DNA from 4 places in the Vibrio sp. Vb0667 genome. Region 4 is predicted to be linked to each of the others. Evidence: predicted binding sites of a transcription regulator. Region 4 holds the regulator's gene; each other region holds the start of a gene.
The links. The regulator PurR, encoded in region 4, represses purine synthesis genes. The targets are predictions, from matches to a motif close to TNANGNAAACGTTTNCNTNA.
Positions count from the first base shown of each region.

Region 1: metK (methionine adenosyltransferase) is a predicted target of PurR. The motif match lies at 1,967-1,986, and genes of this name have one in related genera.
Region 2: R8269_RS13810 (uracil-xanthine permease family protein) is a predicted target of PurR. The motif match lies at 2,030-2,049, and genes of this name have one in related genera.
Region 3: R8269_RS16870 (inosine/guanosine kinase) is a predicted target of PurR. The motif match lies at 2,124-2,143, and genes of this name have one in related genera.

Region 1 is NZ_JAWPOL010000007.1:150,917-155,136, reverse strand. Features, by position in the region: gene R8269_RS10270 (DUF2189 domain-containing protein) at 1-264, opposite strand, end outside; gene metK (methionine adenosyltransferase) at 667-1,821, opposite strand; gene tkt (transketolase) at 2,137-4,131, shown strand.
Region 2 is NZ_JAWPOL010000013.1:54,837-59,056, forward strand. Features, by position in the region: gene envZ (two-component system sensor histidine kinase EnvZ) at 1-401, shown strand, start outside; gene R8269_RS13810 (uracil-xanthine permease family protein) at 474-1,862, opposite strand; gene recG (ATP-dependent DNA helicase RecG) at 2,095-4,176, opposite strand.
Region 3 is NZ_JAWPOL010000020.1:68,304-72,523, reverse strand. Features, by position in the region: gene hflD (high frequency lysogenization protein HflD) at 1-509, opposite strand, end outside; gene mnmA (tRNA 2-thiouridine(34) synthase MnmA) at 520-1,644, opposite strand; gene R8269_RS16875 (hypothetical protein) at 1,833-2,102, shown strand; gene R8269_RS16870 (inosine/guanosine kinase) at 2,220-3,524, shown strand; gene R8269_RS16865 (H-NS family nucleoid-associated regulatory protein) at 3,652-4,059, opposite strand.
Region 4 is NZ_JAWPOL010000005.1:84,321-88,540, forward strand. Features, by position in the region: gene torR (two-component system response regulator TorR) at 1-551, opposite strand, end outside; gene torD (molecular chaperone TorD) at 818-1,465, shown strand; gene purR (HTH-type transcriptional repressor PurR) at 1,934-2,938, shown strand; cyclic di-GMP riboswitch class I at 3,226-3,315, shown strand; gene R8269_RS08445 (TfoX/Sxy family DNA transformation protein) at 3,432-4,022, shown strand; gene R8269_RS08450 (TVP38/TMEM64 family protein) at 4,137-4,220, shown strand, end outside.

The DNA of each region.
Region 1 (4,220 bases), on a different contig from region 4:
GTAAACAATCAAACTGGGCATGACGACTAAGTGTGTGCCTTGCCACTGTACGAGCAAAACAATGCCTATCGCAGCAGCCATAAAACAGATGCCATAGAAAGCACTAATAAGCGGCATTCGCACGAAATCATGCAGACCTAATGCGAGCCAATGAAAAGGTGCAGAAAGATTGACCGTATTGCACGGTATGGTTCTGGCGTATTCGTTGTCTGGCACTTCCTTTCGTTTGTTGTGGAAGTCCGATGGATTAACAGTTCGAGGCATAACTCCTCCTTGATTTATTCCCACATTATCCGCTTATACCAACTGACAGCGGTTTTTGTTCAGTCAAACTTGAAGCGACTTTTTCAAGTTTACATCTGAGCATTGGCTTAGTTTGGTATCGGCCATAAAGATGCCTGACTCATGTCTTTACTTAAGTGTTGCTTCCACAGTCGCCAGCATCCGACGTCTCTATTTAAATTGGAGTTAACAATATTTTAACTATTGGCGGAGATGGGATAATTTACAAATAATTGCTTAAAATTTATTCGGTATAAAAATGAGGGAGAAACAGGACTGCTTTGTGGGGCAGGGCGGTATGAGCCGAAATGGCTGGATAAAAGTTGCTGAAAATAAAAAGCCCCCGCCATAGGCGAGGGCTTGATTGATTCTTGCTTGGCTTGATTATTTGATGCCAGCGAAATCGCGTAGAAGTGCAGCTTTGTCTGTCGCTTCCCACGGGAATTCTTCACGACCGAAGTGACCGTAAGCCGCTGTCTTCTTGTAGATAGGTTGAAGAAGGTTAAGCATTTCTTGTAGACCGTATGGACGTAGGTCGAAGAATTGACGAACCGCTTCAATGATGATGTCGTGAGATACTTTCTCAGTACCGAACGTTTCCACCATGATAGACGTTGGATCAGCAACACCGATTGCGTAAGAAAGTTGGATCTCACAACGGTCAGCCATGCCTGCCGCTACGATGTTTTTCGCTACGTAGCGTGCTGCGTATGCTGCACTACGGTCAACTTTTGATGGATCTTTACCAGAAAACGCACCGCCACCGTGACGAGCTGCGCCGCCGTAGGTATCTACGATGATCTTACGACCAGTTAGGCCACAGTCACCCATAGGACCACCGATTACGAAGCGACCGGTTGGGTTAATGAAGAAGTTTGTTTCTTTGTTGATCCACTCAGAAGGTAGCACTGGCTTAATGATCTCTTCCATTACCGCTTCACGCAGGTCTGAAGTTGAGATTGAGTCACAGTGTTGAGTTGAAAGAACAACCGCGTCGATACCAACGATGTTACCTTGATCGTATTGGAATGTTACCTGAGATTTTGCATCAGGACGCAACCAAGGTAGTGTGCCGTTTTTACGAACTTCTGCTTGCTTTTGAACAAGACGGTGAGAGTAAGTAATTGGCGCTGGCATTAGTACTTCAGTTTCGTTACAAGCGTAACCAAACATGATGCCTTGGTCGCCTGCACCTTGTTCTTTAGGGTCAGCTTTATCAACACCTTGGTTGATATCTGGCGACTGTTTACCGATTGTGTTTAGTACCGCACAAGAATCTGCGTCAAAGCCCATATCTGAATGTACGTAGCCGATTTCACGAACGGTTTCACGAGTTAACTCTTCGATGTCTACCCATGCTGAAGTCGTGATTTCACCACCCACCATTACCATACCGGTTTTAACGTAAGTCTCACATGCAACACGAGCCTTTGGATCTTGCTCTAGAATCGCGTCAAGAACCGCATCAGAAATCTGGTCTGCAATTTTATCTGGATGACCTTCTGATACTGACTCAGAAGTAAACAGGTGCTTAGCCATGTTAGCTCCACTATATCTGGTTTAAAACTGGGGAATGATAAACTCTCCAGCGCAAATTAATACTAATTTTTGTAGGTGTATCTACATCTAGACGTCTATTCTAAATTTGATTGCTCGAATTACAAGCTCTTTTTTGGTTTTTGTTATAACCAAACGTTTGCCTGATTTATTGATAATTTTAAGAACTTCGAACGATTTGGCGCGAAAGGTGCAATATTTGTGAGGTTTTGGACTGGAAAACGTTTGCACACCCAACAGGGCTTTGAGAGAATTATGACCTACTTTTCGTTTCGCTTAATGTACTCAGGAGCAGACATGTCGTCTCGTAAACATCTTGCCAATGCAATTCGTGCTCTAAGCATGGATGGTGTTCAACAAGCTAACTCAGGCCACCCAGGCGCACCAATGGGTATGGCTGATATCGCTGAAGTTCTTTGGCGCTCTCACCTAAACCATAACCCTTCAAACCCAGAGTGGGCCGACCGCGATCGCTTTGTGCTGTCAAACGGTCATGGGTCAATGCTTATTTACTCTCTACTGCACTTAAGCGGTTACGAGCTATCTATTGACGATCTGAAAAACTTCCGTCAATTGCACTCAAAAACCCCAGGTCACCCAGAGTACGGCTACGCGCCTGGTATCGAGACAACAACGGGTCCTCTAGGTCAAGGCATCACTAACGCTGTTGGTATGGCGATCGCAGAGAAAGCACTAGCGGCACAGTTCAACAAAGAAGGTCACGATATCGTTGACCACTTTACGTATGTGTTCATGGGTGACGGCTGTCTAATGGAAGGCATCTCGCATGAAGCATGCTCTCTTGCAGGTACTCTTGGTCTAGGCAAGCTGATTGCATTCTGGGATGACAACGGCATCTCTATCGACGGTCACGTTGATGGTTGGTTCTCTGACGATACACCTAAGCGTTTTGAAGCGTACGGCTGGCATGTAATCCCAGCAGTCGATGGTCACGACTCAGACGCGATCAACGCAGCAATTGAAGCAGCAAAAGCGGACCCACGTCCTACGCTTATCTGTACCAAAACAATTATCGGTTTCGGTTCTCCTAACAAGTCTGGTTCGCACGACTGTCACGGTGCACCACTAGGTCACGATGAAATCCAAGCGGCTCGCGAATACCTAGGTTGGGAGTACGGCCCATTTGAGATCCCGGCAGATGTTTACGCTGAGTGGGATGCAAAAGAAGCGGGCGCCGCGAAAGAAGCAGCTTGGAATGAAAAATTCGAAGCATACGCTGCAGCTTACCCTGCTGAAGCGGCAGAGCTTAAACGTCGTCTAAACGGCGAACTTCCTGCACAATGGGAAGAAAAAGCGAACCAAATCATTGCCGATCTTCAAGCAAACCCAGCGAACATTGCATCACGTAAAGCATCGCAAAATGCACTAGAAGCGTTTGGTCAAATGCTTCCTGAGTTTATGGGTGGTTCTGCTGACCTAGCGCCTTCTAACCTGACCATGTGGTCTGGTTCTAAGTCTCTAGAAACGGAGGACTTCTCTGGCAACTACATCCACTACGGTGTACGCGAATTCGGTATGACTGCTATCATCAACGGTATCGCATTGCACGGTGGTTTCGTTCCTTACGGCGCAACATTCCTAATGTTCATGGAATACGCTCGTAACGCAATGCGTATGGCTGCGCTGATGAAAATTCAGAACATCCAAGTTTACACGCATGATTCGATCGGTCTTGGCGAAGATGGCCCAACTCACCAACCTGTTGAGCAAATGGCGTCTCTACGTGTAACTCCAAACATGAGCACATGGCGCCCATGTGACCAAGTTGAGTCTGCAGTTGCATGGAAACTAGCGATTGAACGTAAAGATGCACCAACTGCACTTATCTTCTCTCGTCAAAACCTAGCGCAACAAGAGCGTACTGCTGAACAAGTCGCAGACATCGCGAAAGGTGCTTACATCCTGAAAGATAGCGAAGGTAAGCCTGAGCTAATCCTTATCGCAACAGGTTCTGAGGTTGAGCTTGCAGTGAAAGCCGCTGAGCAACTAACTTCAGAAGGCAAGAAAGTACGCGTTGTTTCAATGCCATCAACAGATGCATTCGATAAACAAGACGCTGCTTACCGTGAATCTGTACTGCCATCAGACGTAACGGCACGTATCGCTATTGAAGCGGGCATTGCGGATTTCTGGTACAAGTACGTAGGCTTCGACGGTCGCATCATCGGTATGACAACATTCGGTGAATCAGCACCTGCTGGTCAGCTATTCGAGATGTTTGGCTTCACGACTGAAAACGTAGTGAACACAGCTAAAGAATTGCTAGCGTAATTGCAGGACCATCTAAACAGTCGAACGTAAACGACAACTGTTAGATGCTAAAGTTAGAAAGGCCATCATTATGATGGCCTTTTTATTTT
Region 2 (4,220 bases), on a different contig from region 4:
CCAGTTCTGAAGGTGGTTATGAGGTTGAAATTGAAACAGATCTTAATCTTAACTTGCCGCCAGCCAAAGGAAGCGCGATTGCGATTAAGCGGGCGATCAGTAACTTAGTTGTGAATGCGCTACGCTATGGCAATGGCTGGGTCAAAATCAGCACTGGTGTGACAGCAGATAAGCAGCTAGTGTGGATTTCAGTAGAGGACAACGGACCGGGTATCGAGCATTCTCAAATCGCGAGGTTATTTGAACCCTTTACGCGTGGTGACACCGCTCGCGGTAGTGAAGGCACTGGGCTAGGGTTGGCGATTGTGAAGCGTATAATCAGCCAACATTCAGGCTCTGTGGTGATGCGTAATCGCAGTGAAGGCGGTTTAATCGCTCAAATCAGCTTTCCTACCAAGTAAGTCGATGGCCCGCACCCTTTAAAACAAAAAGCCCAACCTAATTAGGTTGGGCTTTTCTTATTCTCAATAATCTTAAGACTCTTTCACTTCCTGAGGAAGTTCATCTTCGTCTTCCAGTTTCTCTGGCAGAAGTAGATTTAAAATGATCGCTGTGATGCCACCTGCTGCAACACCAGTTGAGAAAATACTCTTAATAAATTCTGGCATAAATTGCAGGATCTCTGGTTTTTGTGCGATACCAAGTCCCATTGAGAAGGATAAGGCCATGATCAGAATTGCGCGGCGATCGAGCTCAACACGAGAGATAATACGCACACCAGCGGCAGCAATCGTACCAAACATGACAATCGTTGCGCCGCCAAGTACTGGCTCAGGAATCAGCTGAACAAAGCTAGCGACGCCAGGAAACAAGCCAAGAATCACTAACATGCCAGAAATAAAGTAACCCACGTAGCGGCTCGCGACTCCTGTTAGCATGATGATGCCGTTATTCTGGCTAAACGTTGAGTTCGGGAAGCTGTTGAAAACGGCTGCGATTGCGGAGTTTAAGCCGTCTGCTAACACACCGCCCTTAATGCGTTTCATGTACACTGGGCCTTTTACTGGCTCACCAGACACTTCAGATGTTGCGGTAATATCACCGATGGCCTCTAGTGCGGTAATAAAGAAAATCAGTACCAGCGGAATGAACAGAGACCAGTCAAACGATAAGCCATATTGCATTGGTACGGGCAGTGCTACGATCTCGGTTGCGCCTAGCTGAGAAGTATCTACCATCCCCATAAAATACGCCATGATGTAGCCCACTAGCATCGCAATCACGATTGAAGCCACACGGATGTATGGGTTTTTCGAGCGGTTTAAAATCACAATTAATCCAAGTACCGTTCCAGCCAGAGCAAGTTTGTCTAAGCTGCCGAAGGTTCCTTCATTTAATGCTGCGTAGCCACCGCCCATTGATACTAAGCCGACTTGAATCAGTGTGAGACCGATAAGAGTGACGACGATGCCTGAAACGAGCGGAGTGATGATTCGGCGGGCATGCTCCAATACGCGAGATAGGAAAATTTCTGCAAATGATGCGACTAAAATCGTACCAAAAATGGCAGCCATCATGGTGCTGATGTCTGCTCCACCGGCTTTCAGCGATAGGCCTGCACCAATAATAGGACCTAAAAAGTTAAAGCTGGTGCCTTGAACAGAGAGCAAACCAGAGCCAATTGGGCCAACGGTGCGAATTTGAATAAACGAAGACACGCCTGACGCAAATAAAGACATGCTGATGATGGTGTTCGTTTGGTCTGCAGGTACACCCAAAGACTGACAGATGATCAGTGACGGAGTGATAACCGCGACGAACATCGCCAATAAGTGCTGAAGTGCGGCAAAAATGGTTTGAGGCAAAGGTGGTCGATCGTTGAGTTGATAGACCAGTTCCGAAGATCGGTTTGAAGTTGTCATTGTTTGTCTCGCTAGTCGCAATATTTCCCTAGTTCTCGCTGAATGGGAGAGCAGGGTGGAGTTGACGTCGTTACCTGTGATTGCTGTTAATCAGAGTCAACTCAGGTTGGTGGAGTGTGATCTAACACACTTAAAAATTTGTGCGCGATTATAGAGAGATTTACTCAAAAAGCAAACGTTTGCTTTGTTTTTGGCGTATTAAAAAACGAGCCATTTGGCTCGCTTTCAATCATTACGCTTTGGAGTAAATATCCCGCTCACCCAACCAGCGATCGATAATCGCTGTTGCGTTAGTCGGGTAATTGTCATGAATATGACGCGCAATACGCTGAACTTCGGGAATCAGGCGTTGATCTCGAACTAAGTCTGCGATTTTGAAATCAGCAAGACCTGTCTGCTTTGTACCCAATAGTTCTCCAGGGCCACGAATTTCTAGGTCTTTCTGCGCAATGACGAAGCCATCGTTACTTTCACGTAGTACTCCGAGACGTTTTTGCGCGGTTTTTGACAGCGGAGAGTGGTACAGCAGCACACAATGGCTAGCAACGGAACCTCGGCCCACGCGACCTCTTAACTGGTGTAATTGTGCCAAACCAAGACGTTCAGGGTTTTCTATGATCATCAAGCTAGAGTTTGGCACATCCACACCAACTTCAATCACTGTCGTTGCGACCAGCAAATGCAGTTTATTGTCTTTGAAATCTTGCATCACCGCTTGTTTCTCTGCCGGCTTCATTCGTCCGTGCACTAGACCAATTTTTACGTCCGGCAGTTTACGTTGAAGCTCTTCTGCGGTATCTGCCGCGGCTTGCGCTTCTAATACTTCCGACTCATCAATCAGGGTACACACCCAATATGCCTGCTTGCCTTCGTTTAAGCAGGCATTTCGGACACGCTCGACGATGTCGTCACGTTTTGTATCTGGAATGGCAACGGTTTGAATCGGCGTTCGACCCGGTGGTAGCTCGTCAATCACCGACGTTTCTAAGTCAGCATAAGCAGTCATGGCTAACGTTCGCGGAATCGGCGTTGCTGTCATGATGAGCTGATGTGGATAGGCGCCTTGTTTTGCGCCTTTTTCACGCAATTCTAATCGCTGATGGACACCGAAGCGGTGCTGTTCATCAATGATGACCAAAGCAAGGTGATGAAATTCAACGTGCTCTTGGAATAGCGCGTGAGTACCCACTACCATTTGCGCTTCACCACTGGCAATACGAGCCAGCTCGGCTTCCTTTGCCTTACCTTTGAGTTTGCCCGCTAACCAACCGACTTGAATGCCCATGGTTTCAAACCAGTTTGCGAAGTTGATAGCGTGTTGCTCGGCCAATAGTTCGGTTGGCGCCATGAGTGCCACCTGATGGCCATGCTCAATGGCTCTAACAGCGGCCAAGGCGGCAACCAATGTTTTCCCCGAACCAACATCGCCTTGCACTAATCGCATCATTGGGTGCGGTTTTTCTAGATCGGCTTCAATCTCTTGTACGACTCGGGTTTGAGCGTTTGTAGGAGAGAAAGGCAGTTGGGCTAAAAGCTGCGTTTTTAGTTTATTACAAGGACCGAGAGGTAGCGCTGAATCCTTCTGACCTTTGCTACGCACCGCCAGCATCGATAAGTTTTGTGCGAGCAATTCTTCCATGATCAAGCGGATTTGGGCAGGATGTTTGCCTTCGTCAAACTCATCTAAATTAATGGTTGGTGGTGGGCGATGAATGGTGTGCAGTGCTTGCGACATCGTGATTTGATGGTCATACAACCCCGCTGGAAGTAATTCCTGCACTGCGGTTTTATCAAGCAGGGCTAAAGCTTGTTCGGTAAGGTTGCGCAATGTGATTTGACGCAATCCATCGGTGGTGGGATAAACAGGGGTTAAGCTCTGTTCTACATCGGGCTTTTGCTCGCTGACGTAAAACTTGTAGTCAGGATGAACAATTTCCAAACCCATGCCACCGCGCTTAATTTCACCGTAAGCATGTACTAACTTACCTTGCGTGAAATTGTTCTTCATGGCTGCGGTAAAGTTGAAAAAGCGCAGCGTGATAGTGCCATTACCGTCGCTGATTTTTACCGTTAGCATTTTGCGCTTACCGAAGATGGTGTCGACTGCCATGACCTTACCTTGCACTGCCGCCCAAAGGCCAGCATGCAGTTTGGCAATAGGGTAAATACGAGTACGATCTTCGTAGCGTAACGGAAGGTGAAACAGCAAATCTTGAACGCTATGTAAGCCAACTTTGGCGAGTTTTTCTGCGACTTTCGCGCCAACTCCAGAAAGGGAGGTTAATGGGACGGCAGATAACATTTGGGCGGACATAGAGGGCTCAAGAAAATGGTTAACATAGCAGTATGTTAACCATG
Region 3 (4,220 bases), on a different contig from region 4:
CCAGATAACAACAGCGCACGAACTTTGTGTTGGCTTGCCGTCTGCTGCAGTACAGATGGCGTGCCCGTTACTTGAATGCGTGGGCCAATAGGGCTAACGACATCCAGATAGATGCTCGCTAAATTGCTGATCATTTGATCGTCTAGTAGCTCAAAGTGCTCTGACTGACGCTTGGCCATTTGAATACGATCACCAAGCTGAGACATAGCATCGTTACGAGAGCTTAACTTACGTTCTAACGCCATTAAACTAATAATGTAACGAGTAATTTCACTGCCTGATGGTGTGCTATCAATCCCTTTAACCAAGCATTCTAGGCCGAGCTTTAGATCGGCTTCGCGACCGAATACGCCAACTGTGTTAGCAGGGTTCGTGCTCAAAATAGCGTTGATTGATGTTTCAAAAGCATCTTGATCACAATGTCCGTTTCTCGCTACCTGTTGAACTAAAGCAACAGCTTGGCAAATCCCAGCGAAAGCGATAGTACGGTCATAAAGTGTATTCGCCACGTAACGACTCCTAAGCTTGAGAATATTTAATGCGTTGCTCGATGATGCCGCCACCTAGGCACACGTCACCTTTGTAGAACACTGCTGATTGACCTGGAGTTACAGCAATTTGTGGCTCGTCAAAGATAACTTTAATGTTTTCATCATCGATAGGGATGATTGTACAAGGAATATCTTCCTGACGGTAACGAGTTTTCACTGTGCACTTCATAACATCGCGAATTGGCTCACGATCTACCCAATGAAGTTGTGATGCAAGTAGACCTTCTGATTTCAACATTGGATGGTCTTTACCTTGAACAGCAATCAAAACGTTACGTTCTAGATCTTTCTCACCAACGAACCATGGGTCCTCGTTACCACCGCCGCCTTTACGGCCACCGATGTGTAGACCTTTACGCTGACCAAGTGTGTGGTACATCAGGCCTTGGTGTTGACCAATCACTTCGCCTTCTGGAGTCTCGATATTACCAGGCTGAGCTGGAAGGTAGCGACCGAGGAATTCTGTAAACTTGCGTTCACCGATGAAACAAATACCAGTTGAGTCTTTCTTCTTAGCGGTAATTAGATCTTGTTCTTCCGCAATGCGGCGCACTTCTGGCTTCTCTAGATCACCAACAGGGAATAGGCTACGTGCGATTTGCTCGTTGCTTAATGTGTACAGGAAGTAGCTTTGATCTTTGTTGCCATCTAGACCACGTAGCATCTGTGGTTTTTCACCATTTTCTGGGAAAGAGCGACGCACATAGTGGCCCATTGCAATGTAATCAGCATCAAGTACTTCATCAGCGAATTCTAGGAATGCTTTGAACTTGATTTCTTTGTTACAAAGAATGTCAGGGTTCGGAGTACGGCCAGCTTTGTATTCAGCAAGGAAGTACTCAAATACGTTATCCCAGTATTCGGCAGCAAAGTTGATAGTGTGTAGGTGGATGCCTAGCTTGTCACATACTGCCTGAGCGTCAGCAAGATCTTCTGCCGCTGTACAATATTCTTCGTTGTCATCTTCTTCCCAGTTCTTCATGAAAAGGCCCTCTACTTGGTAGCCTTGCTGCTTTAGAAGATACGCGGAAACAGATGAATCAACGCCGCCGGACATACCGACGATGACTTTCTTTTGGCTGTTATCAGACATTACTAAACACCACTTAAATAAACGGGATGCAGATTCTATCAGAATCCACAGACCGGTGACAGATCCGAGATCGAAATCACAATTCGTTTCGCTGGATTTTTCTTCAACAAAGATTCGAACGAGTAATTTCGCAAGTATAGAAGAGGTATATATGGCATAGTTGGCCAAAATCCAAGAGGAAACACCAAATGACAGAAGAAAACCAATTTATGCAAGAAAGTGAGTTGATTGAAATTGTGGAAAATCAGCTCGAAGATGGCAACCCGCTTAAAGTAAAAGAAACCCTTATGCGTTTAATGATGACTGGCACACCACGTGAAGATGCGGTTGCGATGATGGCATGTGCGATGTCAATTGAGATTTTTGATGTAATGAAGAATGAAGGTGAGTTCAACCTAAAGCGTTATAGCGAGCACCTTGAGCAACTACCAGATCTCAGCTTTATGGAAGGTGAATAAGCCACCTAAAAGAAAAAAGCTGTCAGCAAACGTTTGCTATAATCGCTTTTATTGCTGCTTTATTATTAGCGGTATAGAATCCGCTCTCCTTTTTATCCCCTTACTCAGACTGACAATATGAAATTTCCTGGACAACGCAAATCGAAGCACTATTTTCCTGTTCATGCTCGTGACCCGCTGGTGAGCCAAGCACAAGAAAGCAAGAAGATGACGCGCACTCACATCATTGGTATTGACCAAACCTTGGTTGATATTGAAGCAAAAGTTACAACGGATGTGATTGAAAAGTACGGTCTGAGTAAAGGTCACTCTCTGGTTATCGATGACGAAAGAGCAGAAGAGTTATACCAGCAACTGAAAGAAGAGAACTTGATTACCAATGAGTATGCGGGCGGTACAATTGGTAACACGCTACATAACTACTCCGTGCTAGCGGATGACCGCTCCACACTACTTGGAGTGATGAGCCAGGATATTAAGATTGGCAGCTACGGTTACCGTTATCTTTGTAATACATCAAGCCGCATGGACTTGAACTACCTACAAGGTGTAGATGGTGCAATTGGCCGTTGTTTTGCTCTTATCACAGAAGACGGTGAACGTACTTTTGCTATCAGCGAAGGGCAAATGAACCAACTCCATCCTGATAGCATTCCAGAGAAAATCTTTAAAAATGCATCAGCACTTGTACTGACGTCATATCTAGTACGTTGCAAAGACGGCGACCCAATGCCGGAAGCAACAATGAAAGCAATTGAGTACGCGAAAAAGAATGATGTGCCTGTTGTTCTGACTTTAGGCACAAAGTTTGTTATTCAAGATGACCCTAAATATTGGCAAGAATTCATTCGAGATAACGTTTCAGTCGTTGCGATGAATGAAGATGAAGCAGAAGCACTGACGGGGGAATCTGATCCACTTGCTGCGTCTGATAAAACATTGGAGTGGGCTGATCTAGTATTGTGCACGGCGGGTCCTGTAGGTCTATTTATGGCTGGGTATACGGAGGATAGCGCGAAGCGCGAAACTTCTTTGCCATTACTTCCAGGGTCAATTGCTGAATTTAATCGTTATGAATTCAGTCGTCCGGCGAAAAAAGACTCATGCGAGACGCCAATAAAAGTGTACTCGCATATCTCGCCATATATGGGTGGCCCAGAAAAAATTAAGAATACAAATGGCGCAGGTGATGCTGCGTTATCTGCTGTTCTTCATGATATGGCAGCAAATAAATACCATAAAGAAAATGTGCCTAATTCAAGCAAGCACAGTAACGAGTATTTAACTTACTCTTCTTTTTCTCAAGTCTGCAAATACGCAAACCGTGCGAGCTACGAAGTTCTCGTGCAACATTCACCACGATTGTCGCGCGGACTTCCTGAGCGAGAAGATAGCCTAGAAGAAGCATACTGGGAACGTTAATACGAAGCGATTTAATTAACTATTCTGTAACTAAAGTAAAAGGCACATTAAGAAACGTGCCTTTTTTATTTGTAATGGTTTAAATAAAAAAGGCTCCCTATGGGAGCCTTTTAAAAATAGCACGGATCTAGATTAGGAACTCATCCAGAGATTTACCTGCATCAAGTTGCTCTTGAATCGCCGAAGGTGTACGACCTTGGCCAGTCCAAGTTTTCTCATTACCGTTTGAATCTGTGTATTTGTATTTAGCAGGGCGAGGTGCGCGCTTCGCTTTGCCTTTCGTCTTAGTTTCGCCAGATAGCGCAGTAATAAGTGCTTCTACGTCAATACCGTCTTGAGCGATTTTCTCAGCAATCTCTGCAAGCTTAGCTTCTTGCTCTGCTTGTGCTGCGCGTTCTGCTTCTTCTGCTTCACGACGCTCATCTACGACAGTAGTGAGTTTATCTAGAGCTTCTTCCAATTGTTCTAGAGTCAGCTCACGAGAAAATGCACGAAGGCTACGGATATTTAGAAGGGTTTTAGTCAGCTCTGACATAACGATTCCTATTAAAAGGTTAATGTGTTGGGCACTTTTTATCGTTACGATTAAATAATGCCAATCTATAAATAAACAAAGAGTCCTTATATTTAACTTTATCTTTTCCTTATGTGCAAATGCTAAATCAAGATTTTGTTTAAATTTGACTATTTTTTAAA
Region 4 (4,220 bases):
TCACGACTTAACACCTGGTTAGGGTAAGACGATAATGCCACCAAAAGTTCATACTCTGCTTTAGTTAGTTTTACTGGCTCACCGTTGCGGCTAAGTGCGCGACGTTGAATGTCGAATGTCCACTCCCCAAAGCGCACAATGTGCTCTTCACTGGTTTCATTCGCTTTCGAGCTGCCACTGCGCGCTGCTGAAATACGCCACAGCAAGTTTTTAACGCGAACTAACAGCTCTCTCAGTTCAAAAGGTTTTGTCACATAATCGTCAGCACCCATTTCTAGGCCTACGATTTTATCAATGCTATCCGTGCGTCCTGTTACTAATATGATACCAATATCCGATTGGCTACGTAACTCACGAGTAAGCATCAGGCCGTCTTCACCAGGCAGGTTAATATCCAGCATGATCAGGTCTACATCGCCCGCTTGCAAAACTTCACGCATTTCTGCGCCACTCTCTGCTTCGCTGACTTGGTAGCCCTCATTTTGGAAATACCCCGCAAGCTTACTACGAGTTACAACATCATCTTCTACGACTAATACGTGATAGCTCATTTACACCACTTTTCTGTCTTCTTATTATCCAAGACGTATTCTATTCATAACTAGTAACATTTCTAGTCATAGATACATTAAAACGCAAGATTTAGCGTTTTTATTGATTCAAAACAAGCTTGCCCATTGCTATTAATAAACGGTCATTTTTGACCATAAAACATAACAATTATAGTTACTGCTATTCATTTTAATTGATTACACTTAGGGGATATCCCTAATTGACTTTGTGATGCATGACTTGAAGCATCATTCAGGAGCCCAAAATGCAAGAAGTGAAAGCTTTTAATGAAAAACGCGCTGAAATTTACTGGTGGTTTTCGAGCTTGTTCGCAAAAGAACTAACAGAGAAAGAATTGGAAGCCTATCACAGTGTTGAAATTCGCAGTTTTCTCGCAGGTTTAGGTGAAAATGAGTCGCTGAAACCAGCTGTTGATAGCCTAGTTGATGCATTGAATCGGTTACAAGATCGTGAAGATGCACAACTAGAGCTTGCAGCTGACTTTTGTGAACTGTTTTTGAAGACAGAAAAATACGGCGCTCTTCCTTACGCATCCATGTACATTGGTGAATCAGGTTTACTGAATGACAAGCCAGCTGAGGAAATGGAAAAGTTGATGGCTGAATTTGGCGTTCAAGTAGACGAAAACCTAAAGGAACCTGCGGATCACTTAGCCGTTGAGCTCGACTTTCTCGGGAACATGATTATCCGCTCAAACGAGCTTGAACAAGAAAAACACATGGAAGAAGCCTTCGTTAAACAAAACGACTTTATCCAGCAACAATTGATGTCTTGGTTACCTCAGTTTTCAGACAAATGTAAAAAATTCGACGAATTTGGATTTTACTCGAGTGTCGCGAAACTATTAGTTGCATTTTGTAAACTAGACAGCGCCTACCTTCTTGGTGAATAATTGCCGCCTATTTTTAGGGAGCCTGCCTATCGGGCTTCCTGTATGCCTGAAAGTGACCAATTGTAAGTAACTTGGGTATAATATTCGTTTGCCTTAACTTAGCGCAAAGACGCTTGGTTATTTAGCAGTCAAAATGTGACTTCAAATACACAAATCTCTTGCTGAAAACATTGCTAGTCAGTCCACATAGGGCTAAAATGTGAGCGCAAACGATTAAATATGATTTATATGTAAACCGCTGAAATATAGCGGTTTTTGTGTTTTCTTAACAGGTTGATGGCAATTTCTCATCAGATAGAAAAAAGATAAAATTCATCGACCGATGCTGCTACGCACCCTTTTGTCGCACTTGGATCAACCGCTGCCGAGACACTTAGCGCCAATTTTAGATTGCTAGGTGTGAAACCACTAGAGCATCAGGTACATCCAATACGACATATTTCAGTAGCTCGATACAGGACACCATTTATGGCCACGATAAAAGACGTTGCTCGCTTAGCCGGCGTTTCCACTACGACAGTTTCGCACGTTATCAATAAAACGCGTTTCGTTGCAGAAGCAACGCAAGAAAAAGTAATGAAAGCCGTTGACGAGCTGAATTACGCGCCAAGTGCCGTTGCACGCAGCCTAAAATGCAACTCAACTCGTACGATTGGCATGTTAGTAACTCAATCAACTAACCTATTTTTCTCAGAAGTGATTGATGGCGTTGAGAGCTACTGTTACCGCCAAGGCTATACTCTGATTTTATGTAACACAGGCGGGATTTACGAAAAACAACGCGATTACATTCGTATGCTGGCTGAAAAGCGCGTTGATGGCATCCTTGTGATGTGTTCTGACTTAACCGAAGAACTAAAAGAGATGCTTGACCGTCATGCGGACATTCCTAAAGTGGTCATGGATTGGGGCCCAGAGAGCTCACAAGCAGACAAGATCATGGATAACTCAGAAGAAGGTGGCTACATTGCAACCAAACATCTGATTGACAATGGTCATACGGATATCGCTTGTCTAAGCGGTCATTTTGAAAAGCTTGCTTGCCAAGAGCGCATTGCAGGTTTCCGTCGCGCAATGAGCGAAGCGAACCTAGCTGTAAATGAAGACTGGATCCTTGAAGGTAACTTTGAATGTGATACGGCCGTATTAGTTGCAGATAAAATTACCGCAATGGACAAGCGCCCGACGGCGGTATTCTGTTTTAACGACACAATGGCTCTAGGCCTAATGAGCCGCTTGCAACAAAACGGGATCAAAATTCCTGAAGATATTTCAGTGATCGGCTACGACAACATCGAGCTTGCGGAATACTTCTCTCCACCGCTAACGACTATCCACCAACCTAAACGTCGTGTTGGTAAAAATGCATTCGAAATTCTACTTGAGCGTATCAAAGATAAAGAACACGAAAAACGAATTTTCGAAATGCAACCTGAGCTTGTAATTCGAAATACTGTGAAAAAAATGAACTAAATTTCACTGTATTTAACCGTGTTAAATAAGCGCTCTACAGGGGCGCTTATTTTTTTGGGAAAATTAAGCATTCTCTAATACTTCACACTGCTCTAATAACAATTGACTAACGTTAACTCCCTGTTTTATATAAATGTAATATATATTAAGAACTCCTTTTCAAAGGCCAATTTGCACCTTTCCATATGCAAAATAGAGCATTCAATCTATCATTTTTATTGAACCAAAATCACACTTTTAACGCTAAACCGTGATGTTAATTCAATATAAGAAGTATGCTCATTGTGTCACGCACAGGGCAAACCATTCGAAAGAGTGGGACGCAAAGCCTCCGGCCTGAACCATATTACGATATGGAAGGTAGCGGGGTTACCGATGGCAAGTGTGTAAGCAATGACTTTACTCTGTAATGACATTGTTTTTACGCATGTTTGCTACTCTCTCGGACCTGACTTTTGGTGGCGTAATATTAATTACACCGAGATAACAAAACATGGATAAACCGATACTCAAAGACTCTATGAAGCTATTTGAGGCACTTGGTAATATCAAGTCGCGCTCAATGTTTGGTGGCTTCGGACTATTCGCTGATGAAACAATGTTTGCACTAGTGGTAAACAATCAGCTTCATATCAGAGCAGACCAAAAAACTTCATCTGACTTCGAGAAACAAGGGCTAAAGCCTTACGTTTATAAAAAACGTGGCTTCCCAGTCGTTACAAAGTACTACGCTATTTCCAGCGATTTATGGGAATCAAGCGAACGCTTAATCGAAGTAGCGAATCAATCATTGAAAAAGGCAAAGCTTGAGAAAGAACAGCAAGCAAGTACAAAGCCTAACCGTTTGAAAGATTTGCCTAACTTACGACTGGCTACCGAGCGCATGCTAAAAAAAGCCGGCATCGAATCCGTAGAGAAGCTTGAAGAGGAAGGTGCGCTTAACGCCTATAAAGCGATAAGAGATACGCACTCTGCAACCGTCAACATTGAGTTGCTATGGGCACTAGAAGGTGCTATCAACGGCACTCATTGGAGTGTGGTACCTCAAGCTCGCCGAGATGAGTTGATGAACGGCCTCCAATAAAAGTCGGCCTAAAAACTATCTTGTAAAACCGCAGTCTAATCTGCGGTTTTTTTGTGAAATTTTTTCGGTTTTCCTACTGTCTTATTACATATATCCCAAATTGGAATCAAAATTATGAATAAGAAACTGATTTTAGGTCTCATCCTACTAGCGGCTATCGTCTTTTTAGGTATTAACTTTGGCCAGTATTTAACCTTA